Regions from separate parts of the Arthrobacter sp. 05T45 genome, predicted to be linked through region 2. Evidence: predicted binding sites of a transcription regulator. Region 2 holds the regulator's gene; the other holds the start of a gene.
What was found. Region 2 encodes LexA, which represses DNA repair genes until DNA is damaged. Its sites were predicted from a motif close to TCGAACANNTGTTCGA; they were not measured.
Positions count from the first base shown of each region.

Region 1 (8,834 bases), on a different contig from region 2:
CACCGTAGAACGCCTGGGCCCGCCCGACATCTGTGGTGTGCAGCGAGCTCATGGCCCAGGAATTCGGCTCATTGGCCAGCTGGGCGCCGTCGTTCCCTCCTGCCTGCCGCAGGCAGAACGGGACGCCGGTGGCATCGGCGAGCACAGCAATGCGGTCATCCGGGCCGGCACCAAACGGCGCCAGGCGCTTGCCCCCCGCCCGCACGGCACGAGCCAAGGCTTCCCCGACGTTTACGACACGCACGTGGGTTATCCACCCCGGCGGCGATTGCGGCGGCGCCTGTCCGATTCCGGCAACCAGCTGACCGCGGAGGCGGGCGGCGTAGTAGAAGCCGTCGAGCCCGGGCGGCATCGGAATGGGGTCGTCGAAAGTCCAGCAGAAGAGCGGACCGTAGAAGTCCTTGGCCGCCTGGGGGTCGGGCTGCCAGGTGTCGACCCAGCACGGAGCGCCGACTGAGGAGGTATCCCGCGCTGTCATTGAAACCCTTTCTCCGGGGCCCGTTACGCCGCGAACATTGTTTCCCAAGACCGCGAGTGGATCAAGACCCAACTGCGATTCCGGCGAGGCAAACTGCCGAATCCTCCATGACCGAGGGGAAAACACCGTCGCTCGGGAAACCTGGCACCTGTGCGGTAGGCTCGCCAACATATTTCTGGCCAATTGGGGGAACCATGAATAAAGGAATGAAAACTGGAATTGCAGCCGTGGCGCTCACGCCACTTCTCGCGCTGGGGCTGCCCGCCGCATTCGGAGCTTTGAAATCCGGTCCTGCTGGCACGGCAGTTGATGCCTCGGATCATCCCGAGTGCTACAACGAGGCCAGGCTGAACGATCCGAATGACTTCTGCTACCGAACGATGGGACCGTGGAACAGCACCCGGTCCTCGGACGAGGAAGTCCGGAGCATGATGTCCGTTGAGCGAATGGTGAGGGCCGGCAAGACCGTTCAAGAGATCCAGCGTTACTACCCGGAATACGCCCCGTCCACGAAATGACGGCCAGCGCATCGGCCGGTTGACCTCATCCGCATCCCACATCTTTCCGGACTGTAGAGACGGTGAGCCGCGGATTACGGGGATGCCGGCCCAAAAAGCCGCAGGTTAATTGTTACTCTCTTTTCCTTTTGTGCGGCAAATGCAATTGATATTCTGATTTTGGTCATGCAGAGGCTGCTAACTTCGTTGCGGGAGTTCCTATCTCATGGCCATCAAAGTCGTTGTCGCCGGCAGTGCCGCCGCCCCGTTCACGGCGTTCGCCTTGAGATCGGACACGACATCCGGCCGGCCCGGTTCCTTGCGCGCCCCCGCTTTGCTGTCTGAGCTGGCCGGGGCGCGATTACGCCGCCGGCACGCGGAACCAGAGCCGGAACCCGGGCTTCCCTAGACCAGCGCGGATGCGGCCCTGTGAAAACCAATCGGGGGTGGCCGCATCCGCGCTCACCCGCACCCATGGTGCAATGCGGGTCTTCTGGTTTAGAACCTTGACCCGGGCGGCCGGTGCCGTCAGGTGCGCGCAGCGAGGATCTGCTCGCGCAGAATATCCGCGTGGCCGCAGTGCTGGGCGAGTTCCCTGAGCATGTGCAGGTAGACCAACCGCAGCGGTAGCGGGCCGCGCCGGTTGCCTCTGACAAGGTCGTCAAGGCCGAGCGAAGCGGCCCGACGCCGTGAGTCCCCGCAGGCCTGGAGATAAGCGGCCTGGAGGCCCGCGATGGTGTCGTCGTCCGCCAGGATGAACGATTCGTCGGGGGTGGCCGGAATGCCGATCACCGCCCGGGGCCGGCACGTGATGGCCTCGTCAAACCAGACCTTCTCCACGAAGGCGGCGTGCTTGACCAGCCCCAGAAGGGTGGTCCGCGACGGCACCAGCGAGGCCCGGGCCTCCTCTTCGGTGAGCCCGTCCAGGCAGGCGTGCAGGTCCGCACGATGCTCGTCGAGGAATGCATCGAACTGGGTACGCAGGTCCGCGGCCAGTGTTGCCGGATCCATGCTGGGGTGAGAGCTCATGGCCCCACATCCTATGGCGGAAAAGCCCGGTCCGGAAGCAGTGGACCGGGCCTTTCCGCGGACGCGGTCAGTGGCCGCGGGCGATCCATTCCTCAAGGTGCGGCGCTTCGGCGCCGATCGTTGTGGGTTCCCCGTGGCCGGTCCGGACCGTCGTGTCGGCCGGGAGCGGCAGGAGCCGGGTCCGGATGGACTCGATGATGGTCGGGAAATCGCTGAAGGATCGGCCCGTCGCCCCGGGGCCACCCTGGAACAGCGTGTCCCCGCTGAACACTGTTTTTTCGCTAAGCAAGGTGCCTTCGCTTTCGAGAAGGAAGCACACGGACCCGGGCGAGTGGCCGGGGGTGTGCCGTGCCACGAGTCTTGCCCCTGCGACGTCGAACGTGTCGCCGTCGGCAATGGCGTGGTCCGGCTTGGTGCCGGGGAACACCCGCTCCCACAGCATCCAGTCGTCCCGGTGCAGGTACACCGGCGCGTTCACGAGAGTCCGGACCTCGCCCACGGCGCTGATGTGGTCATCGTGGCCGTGCGTGAGCAGGATTGCGGTGACCTTCCGGCCCGAGACGGCCGCGGCCACGGCAGCGGGATCGTGGGCCGGGTCGATGATGACGCATTCGGCGTCGTCCCCGAGGATCCAGACGTTGTTCTCAACATCCCAGGTGCCGCCGTCGAGGGAAAACGTCCCGGAGGTGACCAGCCGGTCGATCCGGATGCTCACAGGGCCGGCGTTCACAGCTCCACCACCGAGCGCAGCACAGCGCCGGCATGCATCTTCGTGAAGGCCTCCTCGATCTGGTCGATCGTGATCCGCTCCGTCACGAAGGCGTCCAGGTCCAGCTTGCCCTGCCGGTAGAGGCTGATGAGTGTGGGGAAGTCGCGCGAAGGCAGGCAGTCGCCGTACCAGGAGGACTTCAGGGAGCCGCCGCGCCCGAACACATCCAGCAGCGGCAGTTCCAGGGTCATCTCGGGGCTCGGCACACCCACCAGGACCACCGTGCCGGCGAGGTCCCGGGCGTAGAAGGCCTGCTTGTATGTTTCCGGGCGGCCGACGGCGTCGATCACCACATCGGCGCCGAAACCACCGGTCAGTTCGCGGATTGCTTCGACGGGGTCGACGGCGGAGGAGTCCACCGTGTGGGTGGCGCCGAGGTCCTTGGCGCGCTGGAGCTTTTTGGCGTCGATGTCGACGGCGATCACGGTGGTGGCGCCGGCGAGCGCCGCGCCGGCGACGGCCGCCGTGCCGACTCCGCCGCAGCCGATCACGGCGACCGAATCGCCGCGCTGGACGTTTCCGGTGTTGATCGCCGCGCCGATGCCTGCCATGACGCCGCAGCCGAGCAGGCCGACGGCGGCGGGATCGGCGTCGTCGTCCACCTTGGTGCACTGGCCGGCCGCTACGAGGGTCTTTTCGGCGAAGGCACCGATGCCCAGCGCGGCCGTCAGCTCGGTGCCGTCCTCCAGCGTCATTTTCTGGGTGGCGTTGTGGGTATTGAAGCAGTACTGCGGCTGGCCCCGGCGGCAGGCGCGGCACTCGCCGCAGACTGCCCGCCAGTTCAGCACCACGCGGTCCCCGGGGGCGACCTCGGTGACGTCCGGTCCCACGGCACTGACAACGCCGGTGGCCTCGTGGCCGAGCAGGAAGGGGAAGTCGTCGTTGATGGCGCCCTGCTTGTAGTGCAGATCGGTGTGGCAGACACCGCAGGTGAGGATGTCCACGAGGGCCTCGCCGGGGCCCGGGTCCGGCACCAGGATCGTCTCCAGGGTGACGTCGGCATTCTTGGAACGGACAACTGCGGCTTTGACTTTATGGACCATGAAACAAGCTCCTCTGTTCTGGAACGCGGATTGCTGGCACAACTTACTGGTTACTGGCACAACGGGCGGCGGCGCGGCCCTTGGGAGGCCGCGCCGTCGTGGTTTGGTGGTGTCCTGGGATGCAGGAAGGGCCTAGGCGGCGAGCCGGCTCTTGACCTCAGCTGCGGAGGGGTTGGTGGCGGCGGTGCCGTCGGGGAACAGCACGGTGGGGACGGTGCGGTTGCCTCCGTTGAGCTGCTCGACGAGATCGGCCGTGCCTTCGACTTCCTCGATGTTGATCTCGGTGTACCCGATGCCCTGTGCGTCCAGCTGCTTCTTCAGCCGGTTGCAGTAGCCGCACCACGTGGTCGAAAACATAGTGATGGTGCCGGATTCGGGGGTGAAGTCCACGAAGTTCTCCTCAAGTAAGTGGATGGGGCCGGCGTATCAGGCCGGGCGCCCACTGAAGTCGTACGTCACTGCCAACAACCGTACCCTGCAGCCCGCTATTCCCGCAGAGAGCGCTGCCCCCTACGCCGTCCGACGCGACTTCGCGGTAAAGATGCGAAATCGCCGGAAAGTTCCGGCGACTTCGCACGTTTCCGGCGACCTCGGCGGGCTCAGGCGGCTCGGCGGATGACATGGGATGGGTGCGGTGGCATGCTGATGCCATGTGTGGACGCTACGTGATGGCCCGGGCCGTCGGAGACCTGCTGGCCGAATTCGATGCCGGGCTGGAGGATGAGATCGCGATTCCGCCGTCGTGGAACGTGGCCCCGACGGCTGATGTGCCGATCCTGCTCGAACGGCTTGTGGAGGGAGAACCGGTCCGCCAACTGCACATTGCGCGCTGGGGCCTGGTGCCGTCCTGGGCCAAGGACCCGGGCATCGGGTCCAAGATGATCAATGCCCGCAGCGAGACCGTGCTGGAGAAGCCCGCCTTCCGGAAAGCGACCCGCGCCCGTCGCTGCGCCGTCCCGGCGGATGGCTACTACGAGTGGAAGGGCGAGGGCCGCACCAAGCAGCCCTACTACGTCCATCCCAAGGACGGACGCCCCATTGTCTTCGCGGGACTCTATGAATGGTGGCGGGACCCGTCCAAGGCAGAGGGTGACCCGGAGCGCTGGATGCTCTCGACCTCGATCATGACCACCGACTCGCCGCCGGAGGGCTACGCCGGGGGAATGCTGGCCGAGCTGACCGCGCTGCATGACAGGGTTCCGCTGCCCATGAACCGCGAGACCATGCAGACGTGGCTGGACCCGCAGGCCGATGATGCGGCCGGGCTCGTGGATCTGGTCCGGGCCGGGGCGCACGACGTCGCGGAAGGCTGGACGATCGACGCCGTCGGCACCGCCGTCGGGAACGTCAGGAATGACTCACCGGAACTCATCCAGCCGGTGGGGAGCCTGTTCTAGCGGTACGCCGGCCTGTCTGGCGGCTGCCCGGCGGCTGCCAAGGCACGGGGCGGCACTGGTTACCTGAGTCAGAGCGTTACTTTGCCGCCGCCGTCGACCGACCAGTCGGGGTTGAAGGCGACCTCCCAGCGGTAGCCGTCGGGATCGGCGAAGTAGCCGGTGTAGCCGCCCCAGGGCTGGGTCTTCGGTGCCGCAACGATGCGGGCTCCCGCGGTCCCGGCTTCGGCCATCACCCGGTCGACGTCCACCGTGCCGGCCAGGTTGTGGCTGAGCGTGATGCACGCAATGCCGGCAGGGGGATCGGTGGCCGCCTCGGACTGCATTTGACCCGCGTCCCAGAGCGAAAGGATGAGGCCGTGGTTGACCTGGATGAAGAGCACCTCCCCGGGGACTTCCCGGTGGACCGGCCATCCGAGGCCATCGACGTAGAAGCGGCGTGAGGCGTCAACACTGCGGACACCTAGCGATATGAAGTCGACTCGTGGCTGCATCTTTCGATACTGTCATGCACATGCCCACAAATCACGCAGACGACAAGGCCGCCCAGGCCGACCGCGAACAGCTCGCCGCCGTGCGGGTGGCTGTTGACGAGGTGGACGAGCAGATCGTGTCCTTGATCGGGCGCCGGGAACGGCTGATCCGGATCGCCGGGACCCTCAAGGCGGACAGCGCCGAGGTCCGTGCGCCCGGGCGTGTGGAGCGGGTCATCGAACACGTCCGCGCCACGGCGGAAAAGAAGGACATCGACGTCGAACTTGTCGAGAAGACCTACCGGGCGATGATCGATGCCTTCATCACGCTCGAGCTGGAAGTGTACAAGTCCAGCTCCTAGAAGATGCCTAGAGGGCTTCTTCGACAGGCACGTTGGCCTGGTAGTCCCGGCCGTCACAATCGCTGAAGGCCGTCATGAGATGGCCCTTGGGCAGGCCAAGCACAGTCGTAAGCGGGAAATGGCCGGTAATGGTGTTGCCCGAGTGTTCGACCCCCTTGAGGTCGAAATTTTCCTCGGTGCCGTCGTGGCTGAAGCAGTAGAAGGACACGGCTTCGCCGTTCATGAACTCGATCCCCATCCTGCGCTGGTGGGAATAGTCCGGGGTGGCTGCCAAGAGCCCCACCACGTAGGCGCCCTGGCCGGGGATGTTTCCGTCTATATCAAAAGTCGCCACCAAGGTTGGATCCTTGGCGGCGATGCTTACGTGCTTCAGGAGTGCGTTATGGGAGCTCATGGCTCAATCCTGCTACCTGTACCTGCGTGAGTCCACCCCCGATCTGGGTTTTGTCGCCTCTCCGACGTAGACTGATTTTATTCGAAGATATGTTCGAATAAATTCATGGGGCCTGGAACTGGGGGCGCCGGAAGCGGAATGGACGTAGGAAGTCGAAGCGGGGACTGGGCCGGCTCCAGCCCGGACTGGGTCGGGAGGCAACGTGGGTATTTTCAGCGAGTCCGTGGATGTCGTCTGCACGCCCTCGGGCCAGCCCCTGCGCCTCGACTGGGCCGGCCGGCGCTACACGGTCTGCGCGGACCCCGTCCGCTGGTACGAACGCCGCCAATGGTGGGCCGAGGAACGCCGGGCGCCACTCGGAAGCGGGCCGGGCCTGGTGGACCATGAGATCTGGCGGGTCCAGGTGCGTGCGGCCGGGGATCACGCCGCGGATTCCACCCTCACCCTTGACCTGACCCGGCATGTCGGCAGCGGCCGGTGGCGGCTCCTGAAGATCCACGACGCCCTGCAGCCCCTCCGGAAGCCCGAATCAGCATGAGTTTCACCCATCTGCACGTCTCCACCGCGTTCAGCGCCCACTATGGCGTCTCCTGGCCGGAGGAACTTGCCGCCGCGGCCGCCGCTGACGGCGCCACCGCGCTGGCCTGCACGGACCGCGACGGCCTGTACGGAACCGTCAAGCACCTGAAGGCGTGCATGGCAGCCGGGCTGGATGCAATCGTCGGGGTGGACCTTGCAGTCTTTGACGACGACGGCGACCACCGTACCCAGCTCGGGGGACGCGTCGTCGTGCTGGCGCACGGACACAACAACGGTGCCGGCTACCGGGCGCTGTGCCGGCTGATCTCCGACGCCCACGCCCGCACCACGGGCAAGGCCGGGGGAATAGTGCCGGTGGCCGTCACCCGGGCGGAACTGGCCTCCCGCACCCTGCACCCGGAAACCCTGAAGCCGGTCCTGACAGTGCTGATCGGCCCGGACTCCGACGTCGGCCGGGCCATGGGCGGCCGGCGCTACCTGCGGCCCCGCACCCTGTTCAAACGATGGCTGGACGCCATGCCCCCCGGAACGTTGGCGGCAGAGGTTGTGTCCCAGCTCAGCCCGCCCGGGGAACCGCTGAGCACCGCCCACGCGGTGCGCATGCTCAAACTCGCCGCAGAACACGGGGTGCCCGCCGTGCTGAGCAACGCTGTGCGGTACGTGGCTGAGGACGGCGCGGCCACCGCCGATGTGCTGGACTCGGCCCGGACACTGAAATCCCTCCCCGAGCTCTCGGCTGCCCCGCTGCTGCAGCCCAACGGGCAGGGCTGGCTCAAATCGGCGGCCCGGATGCTGCAGCTGGGCAAGGAGATCATCCACGCCGCCGGCTACGGCACGGCGGACCTCAAGCGGCTCCTGGCCCAGACCGAGGCGCTCGCGGACCGCTGCCGCATGGATCCGGAAGCCGACATGGGCTGGAAACGGCCCGTGGTCCCGGAGGCATCCGTGATCGGGATCGACGGCGACGCGCTCGCCGAACTGACCCTGCGGTGTGAGGCCGGCATCGGCCGCCGCTTCCCGGGCATTTCCGGGCAGCGGGAAAAGCAGCTGCGGGCCAGGCTGGAGCATGAGCTTCGGATCATCGACTCGCTGGGTTTCGCCTCGTACTTCCTGACCGTCGCAGAGGTCTCCCGGATGATCCTGGCCCTGGGCATCCGGGCGGCCGCGCGCGGTTCGGGCGCCTCCAGCCTGGTCAACTACCTGATCGACATCAGCCAGGTGAACCCGCTCGAGCACGACCTCATCTTTGAACGCTTCCTCTCCCGCGACCGTGCCACGCTGCCGGACATAGACATCGACGTCGAAAGCGCCGAACGGCACAACGTCTACCGGAAGATCTTTGAGCGCTTCGGCGCCGAACGCGTCACGCTGATGAGCATGCAGAACGGGTACCGCGCTCGCGGTGCCGTGCGCGATGCCGGCCTGGCCCTGGGCATGGACGACGGCGAGGTCGGGGAAATCGCCAAGCAGCTGTGGCGGTTCTCGGCCCGGCACTTCCGCGAAGCCCTCGTGGAGAAACCCGAGCTGAAGGAATTCGCGGACCGGGTGGAGCAGCGAGGCTTCTCCGAGAACCAGCAGCTGGACCTGCTGGTGGACCTCACGGAGCGGCTGGACCGGCTGCCCCGCCACATCTCCATGCACCCGTGCGGCGTCATCCTCGGCGATGCCACCCTGCTGGACCGCACCCCCGTCCAGCCCAGCGGCCTGGGCCTGCCCATGAGCCAGTTCGACAAGCACGACATGGACCCCATGGGCATGCTGAAACTCGATGTACTTGGCGTCCGGATGCAGAGCGCCATGGCCTTCGCCGTCCGGGAAGTGATCCGGCTCCACCCGTCCAAGGCCGAGGTGGTGG
Region 1 covers NZ_JBFTKI010000009.1:34,690-43,523, reverse strand. The annotation lists gene AC1DGD_RS11175 (VOC family protein) at 1-478, opposite strand, end outside; gene AC1DGD_RS11170 (hypothetical protein) at 685-996, shown strand; gene AC1DGD_RS11165 (DinB family protein) at 1,504-2,004, opposite strand; gene AC1DGD_RS11160 (MBL fold metallo-hydrolase) at 2,072-2,734, opposite strand; gene AC1DGD_RS11155 (S-(hydroxymethyl)mycothiol dehydrogenase) at 2,731-3,816, opposite strand; gene AC1DGD_RS11150 (mycoredoxin) at 3,949-4,206, opposite strand; gene AC1DGD_RS11145 (SOS response-associated peptidase) at 4,467-5,213, shown strand; gene AC1DGD_RS11140 (VOC family protein) at 5,282-5,704, opposite strand; gene AC1DGD_RS11135 (chorismate mutase) at 5,719-6,045, shown strand; gene AC1DGD_RS11130 (hypothetical protein) at 6,053-6,439, opposite strand; gene AC1DGD_RS11125 (DUF6504 family protein) at 6,642-6,977, shown strand; gene AC1DGD_RS11120 (DNA polymerase III subunit alpha) at 6,974-8,834, shown strand, end outside.
Region 1: AC1DGD_RS11125 (DUF6504 family protein) is a predicted target of LexA. The motif match lies at 6,521-6,536, and genes of this name have one in related genera.

Region 2 (8,834 bases):
ATCTTGGCGTCATTGCCGGACAGGCTGCGCCCAGCCCAGGGTTGGCCGGCGGAGTCCGTGGCCCCGCCGGCGCCGGCAAGGGCCGCCGCGATATGCCCGGGCAGATGCCGGATGGGACCGGCCCCGGTCCCTGCCTGCACTCTCTCGTGGGGGTTATTGGGGTCGTGGGTGTCGTGGGAGTGCGTCATGGGCGCCTTCGCCGCTAGCGGCGGCCGGCGACGTCGAGGGCCTCGGGCAGGGTGAAGTTGCCGTTGTAGAGGGCCTTGCCGACGATGGCGCCTTCGACGCCGAGCGGCACCAGGGAGCGCAGGACCTTGAGATCCTCGAGGCTGGAAATGCCGCCGGAGGCGACCACCGGCTTACCCGTTTTCTCGACCATCTGGCGCAGGAGTTCGACGTTGGGGCCCTGGAGCGTGCCGTCCTTGGTCACATCGGTCACGACGTACCGGGCGCAGCCGGCGTCCTCGAGGCGGCCGAGCACGTCCCAGAGGTCCCCGCCTTCCTTGGTCCAGCCCCGGCCGGCGAGGGTGGTGCCGCGGACATCCAGGCCGACGGCAATCTTGTCGCCGAAGCGCTCGATCACCCGGGCCGTCCATTCCGGGTTCTCCAGTGCCGCCGTGCCCAGGTTGACGCGTGCGACGCCGAGGTCGAGGGCCTTCTCAAGGGATTCGTCGTCGCGAAGGCCGCCGGAGAGCTCCACCTTGATATCGAGCCGGCCGACGACCTCGCGCAGGAGCTCGGCGTTGGAGCCGCGCCCGAACGCGGCGTCCAGGTCGACCAGATGCACCCACTCAGCCCCCTGCTGCTGCCAGTTGAGGGCGGCCTCCAGCGGGGTGCCGTAGCTCGTCTCGCTGCCGGCTTCGCCCTGTACGAGCCGGACGGCCTGTCCGTTGACGACGTCGACGGCGGGCAGGAGCTCGAGTACGGGCAGCGGGGTTTCGGTGGTCATCGTGGAGTCCTCAGCTTGGGGATGGTGGTGGGGAGGGGCGGTCAGGACGCCGGCAGGGTCAGGAGGTAGGCGGCCAGCAGTGACATGCCGGCGAGGATGTAGAAAACGATCTGCACCCAGAGCGGACTTTTCTGCTGGCGGAAGGAGATCCCGCCGCCAACCAGCAGGCCGGCCACGCCCATGAGCACCAGGGACCACATCTAGGCGGTCCCTTCCGGGGCTGCGGTACGGTCCGGGGCTGCGGGGCGCAGGCTCTGGACCCAGTTGCGCAGCAGCCGGGCGCCGGCGTCGCCGGACTTCTCCGGGTGGAACTGGGTGGCACACAGCGGGCCGTTTTCCACGGCCGCGATGAACGGGGCACCGTGGTCGGACCAGGTCACCAGCGGCGCAGCCATCCGCGGCTGGATGACGTCGAAGTCCCACTTCTGGACACCGTAGGAGTGTACGAAGTAGAAGCGCTCGTCCTCAACCCCGGCGAAGAGCCTGGACCCTTCGGGGACGGCGACGGTGTTCCAGCCCATGTGGGGCACGACGTCGGCAGGCAACAGTTCCACCTTGCCGGGCCACTCCCCCATGCCCTCGGCTTCGGTGCCGTGTTCGACGCCGGCCTCGAACAGCACTTGGAGCCCGACGCAGATGGCCAGCACGGGGCGGCCTCCGGCGACACGGCGGCCGATCATGCGGATGGCGTCAACGGCCTTGAGTTCGCGCATGACGGTTTCGAAGGCGCCGACACCGGGGACGACGAGGCCGTCGGCATTGAGGACATCCTCAGGCTTGGAGCTGAGGATGACTTCGGCGCCGGCCCGCTCCAGCGCGCGGACGGCGGACCGGACATTCCCGGAGCCGTAGTCCAGCACCGTAACTGTGGGCTTTCCCTGCGGGGAGACCGGCTTGGCCGCGGCGGCGGGGTCGATGATGGCCCCGTCGCGGAGCACCGGGCCGGTCACAAAGCACCCTTTGTCGACGGGATGCCCTCGACGCGGGGATCCGGCTCGACGGCTGCGCGCAGGGCACGGGCAAAGGCCTTGAACTGGGCCTCGACGATGTGGTGGGGGTCACGCCCGGCAGTGACGTTCATGTGCAGGCAGATCCCGGCGTGAAGGGTGATCGCCTCGAAGACGTGGCGGGTCAGGGAGCCCGTAAAGTGGCCGCCGATCAGGTGGTATTCCTGGCCTGCCGGCTCGCCGGCGTGGACCAGGTAGGGACGGCCGGAGACGTCCACGACAGCTTGCGCGAGGGCCTCATCGAGGGGAACGGTCGCCTCGCCAAAGCGGCGGATCCCGGCTTTGTTGCCCAGGGCGGTCCGCAGAACCTCGCCGAAAGTGATGGCCACGTCCTCGACAGTGTGGTGGACATCGATGTGGGTGTCGCCGGTGGCCTTGACGGTCATGTCAATCAAGGAGTGCTTGCTGAGGGCCGTCAGCATGTGGTCGTAGAACGGGACCGACGTGCTGATGTCTGAAACGCCGGTGCCGTCCAGGTTGATCTCGACCAGGACCGAGGACTCGCTGGTGGTCCGTTCCATGCGTGCGGTCCGGCCCTCGGCGGCGGTGGATCCGGTGGTGCTCATGTAGATGTGTCCTTTGGAAGAAGGCAGGGTGTTGGGCAATCTGGCGGGGACGATCGGGCTCCCCACCAAGTCTAGGCCTGCGGCTTTGCGGAGCCGGCCAGGATGAGTTCAAGTGCCTCCAGGAAGGCTGTGGTTTCTGTCTCAGTGCCGGCGGTGACGCGCAGGTGCCCCGGAATACCGACGTCGCGGATGAGGACACCGGCGTCCAGCATGCGCTGCCAAACCTCATGGGGGTTCTCGAGGCCGCCGAAGAACACGTAGTTGGAATCAGACGCGGCCGGGGTCAAGCCCAACCGCGTCAGTTCCGACACGATCCGGTCGCGCTGGCGCTTGATGTCCTCGACGTCCGCCATGAGCGCCTCCCGGTGGCGCAGGGCAGCCAGGGCCGCAGCCTGGGTGATAGCGGAGAGGTGGTACGGGAGACGGACCAGGCGCAGGGCATCCGCGACCTCCGGGGCCGCGGCCATGTAGCCGAGCCGCGCACCCGCGAGGGCGAAGGCCTTGCTCATGGTGCGCGAGACGATGAGCCGCTCCCGGCCAGGCAGCAGGGTGAGGGCACTGGGCGTGCCGTCGTGGGCGAACTCGTGATAGGCCTCGTCGACGATCACGATGGTCTGGCTGGCCTCGCCGGCGTCATAGACTGCCTCGACCACATCAAGGCCCAGCCCCGTGCCGGTCGGGTTGTTCGGGGAACAGAGGAAGACAATGTTGGGCTGAAGCTCGCGGACTTGCTGTGCCGCTGATTCCGCACTGAGCCCATAGTCGGACGCGCGGGCCCCGACGACGTACTCCGTATCCGTGCCGGAGGCCAGCAGCGGGTACATCGAATACGTGGGAGGGAACCCGAGGGCCGTCCGGCCAGGGCCCCCGAAGGCCTGGAGGATTTGCTGAAGGACTTCGTTGGAACCATTCGCGGCCCAGATGTTCTCCGCGTCCAGCCCATGGCCAAGGTATTCGGCGAGGGCTTCGCGCAATTCGGTGAATTCGCGGTCCGGATAGCGGTTCAGCCCGGCAGCGGCGGCGCTCACGGCTTCGGTAATCGCGGCGCGGACATCGGCCGGGACCCCATGGGTGTTCTCGTTGACGTTGAGCAGGATGGGGACGTCCAGCTGCGGCGCGCCATACGGACGCAGGCCACGCAGATTGGTTCGGAGGGGCAGTCGGTTGAGGCGCTCAAGCTGGTCAGTCACGTGACCAGTTTAAGTGGTAGCGGGACGGGCGCTGAAACTGTGACGCCCGCGACGGCACCCGGGGGTGGCTACTTGGACGGAACAAACAGTTGCTGGCCCGGCATCACACGCGCGGCGTCCAGATTGTTCAACTGCACGATATCGGCCACAACATCGCGGGGATCGCGCTCCGGGGCCACCGACCCGGCAATGGCCCAGAGGGACTCCCCCGGTTGGACTGTGACGGATACGGTCGGCGTCACCGAGAGCTGGTCTGCGGAATCTGCCGCTTTCGCGGGAGCGTTGAGGAATCCGCTGAAGGACAGGATGAACGCCGCCAGCAGAATCAGGGGGACGCCGAAAAAGACGAAGCGTCCGCGCCGGGTGAGCCGAAGCGGCGGCTGCTTGGTCCGGCCGCCGGAAACCGCGGCGGCGGCTCCTTGCTGCGCCCGCGACTGCGCGGAGCCGCGGCGCCTGGCGTTGAGCGGGTACACGTTGCCGTGACTGGAACCGCTTTGGGCGAGGCCGCCGTGTCCGATGCTGCGGCGATCCGCTGCGCCACCCGGACCAACACCACGGTGGCGGGTCGTGACGCCCTGAATGTTAGTGCCGTCAAACGCGCTTGAAACTGACATGAACTGAGCCCTCCTGGACCATAAGTTGCCGCCCGGCGTACTCACGTACTCGCCGCCAACCGGCCGAACCTTCGAACATAGAACCGAACATTGCCTGCGAACCTAGATCGTCCGAATCGAACACATATTCGAATCTTGCTGGTTCTGTTTTAGCACTTACTAACGAACGATGTCGAGACTCGCTAGAACAAATGTTTGAAAAAGGTCTGCGGCTGGCCTATTTTTGAGGGACAGGACAACCACTTTCGAACTCCCACTTTCGAACTAACAGTGGGAATTCATTCGTAGTTGATCAGCAGGGTCTGACATTTCAGGCCGGAAGTTCCCGGTGACAGCAGCCACGGCAGCCGGGCGGAACGGAAAGGCGTTGGCGAACATGGCAGCACAAGCCACCGGCGGCAGGGCCACCCCACGGAGCCCGCAGCCCGCCCGGGCCCCCAAGAGCCTCACCGTCCGGCAAAAGAAAATCCTGGAGACCATCCAGCGGTCCGTCACGGACAAGGGCTACCCGCCGTCCATGCGCGAAATCGGCGACACCGTCGGTCTCGCCAGCCTGTCGAGCGTGACCCACCAGCTCTCCCAACTGGAAAAGCTCGGCTACCTGCGGCGCGATCCGAAGCGGCCCCGGGCCATGGAAGTACTCATGCCGCTGACCCTAGACGAGGGGGCCACACCGATATCTGGTATCGAGAAGTCCAGCCCCTTGCGGGCCGTCGGCGGCCTGTCGGTAACCGAGCTCGCCAGCGCCACTGACACGGCAATGGTGCCGTTCGTCGGACGCATCGCCGCCGGCGGGCCGATCCTCGCGGACCAGGTGGTGGAGGACGTCATGCCGCTGCCCCGCCAACTCGTGGGCCATGGCGAACTCTTCATGCTCAAGGTGGCCGGCGACTCGATGATCGACGCCGCCATCTGCGACGGCGACTGGGTGGTTGTCCGCCGCCAGGGTGATGCCGTGAACGGCGATATCGTCGCCGCCCTGCTGGACGACGAAGCCACGGTCAAGACCTTCCGCCAGCGGGACGGCCACACGTGGCTGTTGCCGCAAAACACCCAGTACGAGCCCATCCTGGGCGACCACGCCGTCATCATGGGCAAGGTCGTATCGGTACTGCGCTCCCTCTAAACTGCGCTCACTCTAAACTGCGCTCCCCTTAGCCATCCCGGGCCATGCCGCCAGTTCGGAGCGGCCACCCCGCGGCCGATTTCCGGCGCAGGGTGACGGCCCCGGTTTGGGACTTAAGCTTTCGCGGAGTCTTTCGCCAGGCGCTTCAGGGCTGCCATGGCTATCGATGAATCGGTGGTGGGCCAGAACGGCGGCAGCGCGGCGCGCAGGAAGCCGCCGTAACGCTCCGTGGAGAGCCGCGAATCCAGCACTGCCACCACGCCCTTATCCGAGGTCGAGCGGATCAGCCGTCCGGCGCCCTGCGCGAGGCGGATGGCGGCGTGCGTGGCCGAGACGGCCATGAAGCCATTGCCGCCGGACTGGGCCACGGCCCGCGAACGTGCCGTCATCAGCGGGTCGTCCGGCCGCGGGAAGGGAATCCGGTCGATGACCACCAGCCGGCAGGACACGCCAGGGACGTCGACGCCCTGCCAGAGGGACATGGTGCCGAACAAACACGTGTCAGGTTCGTCGGCAAACTGCCGCACGAGCGCCGTCATGGTCGACTCCCCCTGGCACAGGATGCTGAGGCCCAGCCGGGGCCGCATGGCCTCGGCTGCTTCCTCTGCGGCGCGCCGCGAGGAGAACAGGCAAAGGGCGCCTCCGCCGGAGGCGCGGATCAGCTTCTCGAGTTCGTCCAGGGCCTCGGGGGACGTTCCGCGGCCGGGTTTGGGCAGGTGCCTGGCTACGTAGAGGATGCCCTGCTTCGGGTAGTCGAACGGGGAGCCGACGTCGACGCCGGTCCAGCTCGGGGCGCCGTTGCCAACCAGGCCCAGGCCGCCGGCGGCGGGTTCGAAGGCAGCGCCGATGGCCAGTGTGGCCGAGGTGAGGATGACGGTGTGGTCCGCGAACAGGCCCTCGCGCAACCGCCCTGCGACGCTCAGCGGGGCAACGTTGATCAACGCCGGCGCGCTCTCGTCCGGCTGGGAGTAGCCCTGCGCCGGGTCGAAGCTGCTGTTGCGGGAGAACCACACGACTTCGCGGTTTTCGCGCGCGGCCAGGAGGCGTTCACAGAGCTCCAGGATGACCATGAGGCGCGAGCGGGCCAGCTGCCGTCCGCCGTCCGCCGACACGGAGCTGTCCCCCTTGGAATCGGACAGGGCGGCGCGGCACGCGTCGCGCAGTTGGTCGATGCAGTCCAGCTGCTCGCTGTTCAGGCCGTTGGGCATCAGCCCGCTGGGGACGCCGTCGATGGCGAGCTCCAGGTGGGCGGCGGCATTGTTCAGCGCATCCACGGTGATGCCCGTGTGCTTCCGGGCCCCGGACGCGGCGGCGTGCACCATCGCCACGGAGAGCTGGCCCGAGACCGCGCCCGTGACGCGGTCCTGAAGTTCGTGTGCTTCATCCACCACGACGACGTCGTACTCCGGCAGGACCGCCAGGCCTTCGAAGGCACTGACGGCGAGCATGGCGTGGTTGGTGACCACGACGTCGGCATCGGCGGCGTTCTGCCGTGCCAGTTCGCTGAAGCATTCGGCCGCGAGCGGGCATTTCTGCGCGCCGAGGCACTCCATGGAGGTGACCGAGACCTGGCGCCAGGCCCGGTCCGTGACGCCCGGCATGAGCTCGTCGCGGTCCCCCGTGGCGGTCTCCTCGGCCCATTCGCGCAGCCGGACAACTTCCTTGCCCAGCTGGGAGGACGGCCCGCCAAGTGCGGCGGCGAAGTGCGGCACGGACGTGTCCTCGCCGAGGGAAAACAGCTGTCCCTCGGAAGGTTCTTCGGACGGGAAGCCGCCCTCGAGTTTGTGCCGGCAGACGTAGTTGGACCGGCCCTTGACCAGGGCGACCTTGACGGGCCGCTCCAGGGCAGGGGTGATGGTCTTGAGCAGCCTGGGCAGGTCCCGGCCCACAATCTGCGTTTGCAGTGCCAGGGTGGCGGTGGAGACTAGGGTGGGTTTGTTGCTGGTCAGCGAATGCGCGATCAGCGGAATCAGGTAGGCCAGCGACTTGCCGGTGCCGGTGCCGGCCTGGACCAGCAGGTGATCGCCGCTGTCTATCGCGCGCGCCACCTGCCGGGCCATTTCGTGCTGGCCATCGCGGCTCTGCCCGCCCATGCCGGACACGGCACGGTCGAGCAGCTTAACAACAAACTCCTCGCCGGCCGCGCCGGCAACCGAACCGGCGCCGGTGTCGGCGTCGGCCGGCCCAGCGTCAGCTGGTTCGGCGTCGGCTGGTTCGGCGTCAGCTGGATCGGCGTCGGTCCTGGTCACCGCAGCCTCAGTCATTGCTGATGAAGGGATCCAGTTCGGCGGCGAGTCCTTCACGCACCATCACCACGGCACGGGTCCCGGTTTCCTCGTGGTCGAGGCTGAGGATCTCGGCGTCGCTTTCGTGGAGCTTGCTGATCAGATCCCCGCGGTTGTACGGGATGAGCAGTTCAAGCTTCACGCTGGGCCGCGGAATGCCGTCGCTGATGGCCTTGAGCAGTTCCGGAATGCCTTCGCCGGTGCGGGCCGAGACCACCACGTGGCGCGGCTCGCGCTGCTTGAGCCGTTCGACCACGAACGGGTCAGCGGCGTCGGCCTTGTTCAGGACAATGATTTCCGGAACCTTGCGCGCGTCGACTTCGCTGAAGACCGTCCGGACAGCCGCGATCTGGCCTTCCGGATCCGGGTGCGAGACGTCCACGACATGCAGGATCAGGTCAGAGTCGGCGACCTCTTCCAGCGTGGAGCGGAATGCCTCCACGAGCTGGGTGGGCAGGGAACGGACAAAGCCCACGGTGTCGGCCAGGGTGTATCCCAGCCCGTCAGCGGTTTCGGCCTTGCGGACGGTGGGGTCCAGGGTGGCGAACAGGGCGTTTTCCACCAGCACCCCTGCGTCGGTCAGCCGGTTCAGCAGCGAGGACTTCCCGGCGTTGGTGTACCCGGCGATGGCGACAGAGGGCACGGCATTACGACGGCGGTTGGCGCGCTTCGTTTCCCGGGCAGGCTTCATAGCGGCGATTTCGCGCCGCAGCTTGGCCATCCGGGTGCGGATCCGACGGCGGTCCAGTTCGATCTTGGTCTCACCGGGACCACGCGAGCCCATGCCGGCACCGGCGCCGCCCACCTGGCCACCGGCCTGGCGGGACATCGATTCACCCCAGCCGCGCAGGCGCGGGAGCAGGTATTCGAGCTGGGCGAGCTCCACCTGCGCCTTGCCTTCACGGCTCTTGGCGTGCTGGGCGAAGATGTCCAGGATCAGCGCTGTACGGTCAATGACCTTGACCTTGACGATGTCCTCCAGCCCGCGCCGCTGGGACGGGGCCAATTCGGCGTCAACGACGACGGTGTCGGCGCCGGTGGACATCACGATGGCTTTCAGCTCCTGTGCCTTGCCGGAGCCTAGGAAAGTCCCGGGA
Region 2 covers NZ_JBFTKI010000005.1:49,475-58,308, forward strand. The annotation lists gene AC1DGD_RS07635 (SseB family protein) at 1-188, opposite strand, end outside; gene priA (bifunctional 1-(5-phosphoribosyl)-5-((5-phosphoribosylamino)methylideneamino)imidazole-4-carboxamide isomerase/phosphoribosylanthranilate isomerase PriA) at 203-949, opposite strand; gene AC1DGD_RS07645 (hypothetical protein) at 991-1,149, opposite strand; gene hisH (imidazole glycerol phosphate synthase subunit HisH) at 1,150-1,899, opposite strand; gene hisB (imidazoleglycerol-phosphate dehydratase HisB) at 1,896-2,522, opposite strand; gene AC1DGD_RS07660 (histidinol-phosphate transaminase) at 2,594-3,712, opposite strand; gene AC1DGD_RS07665 (LysM peptidoglycan-binding domain-containing protein) at 3,781-4,185, opposite strand; gene lexA (transcriptional repressor LexA) at 4,703-5,452, shown strand; gene AC1DGD_RS07675 (ATP-dependent DNA helicase) at 5,566-7,716, opposite strand; gene hflX (GTPase HflX) at 7,709-8,834, opposite strand, start outside.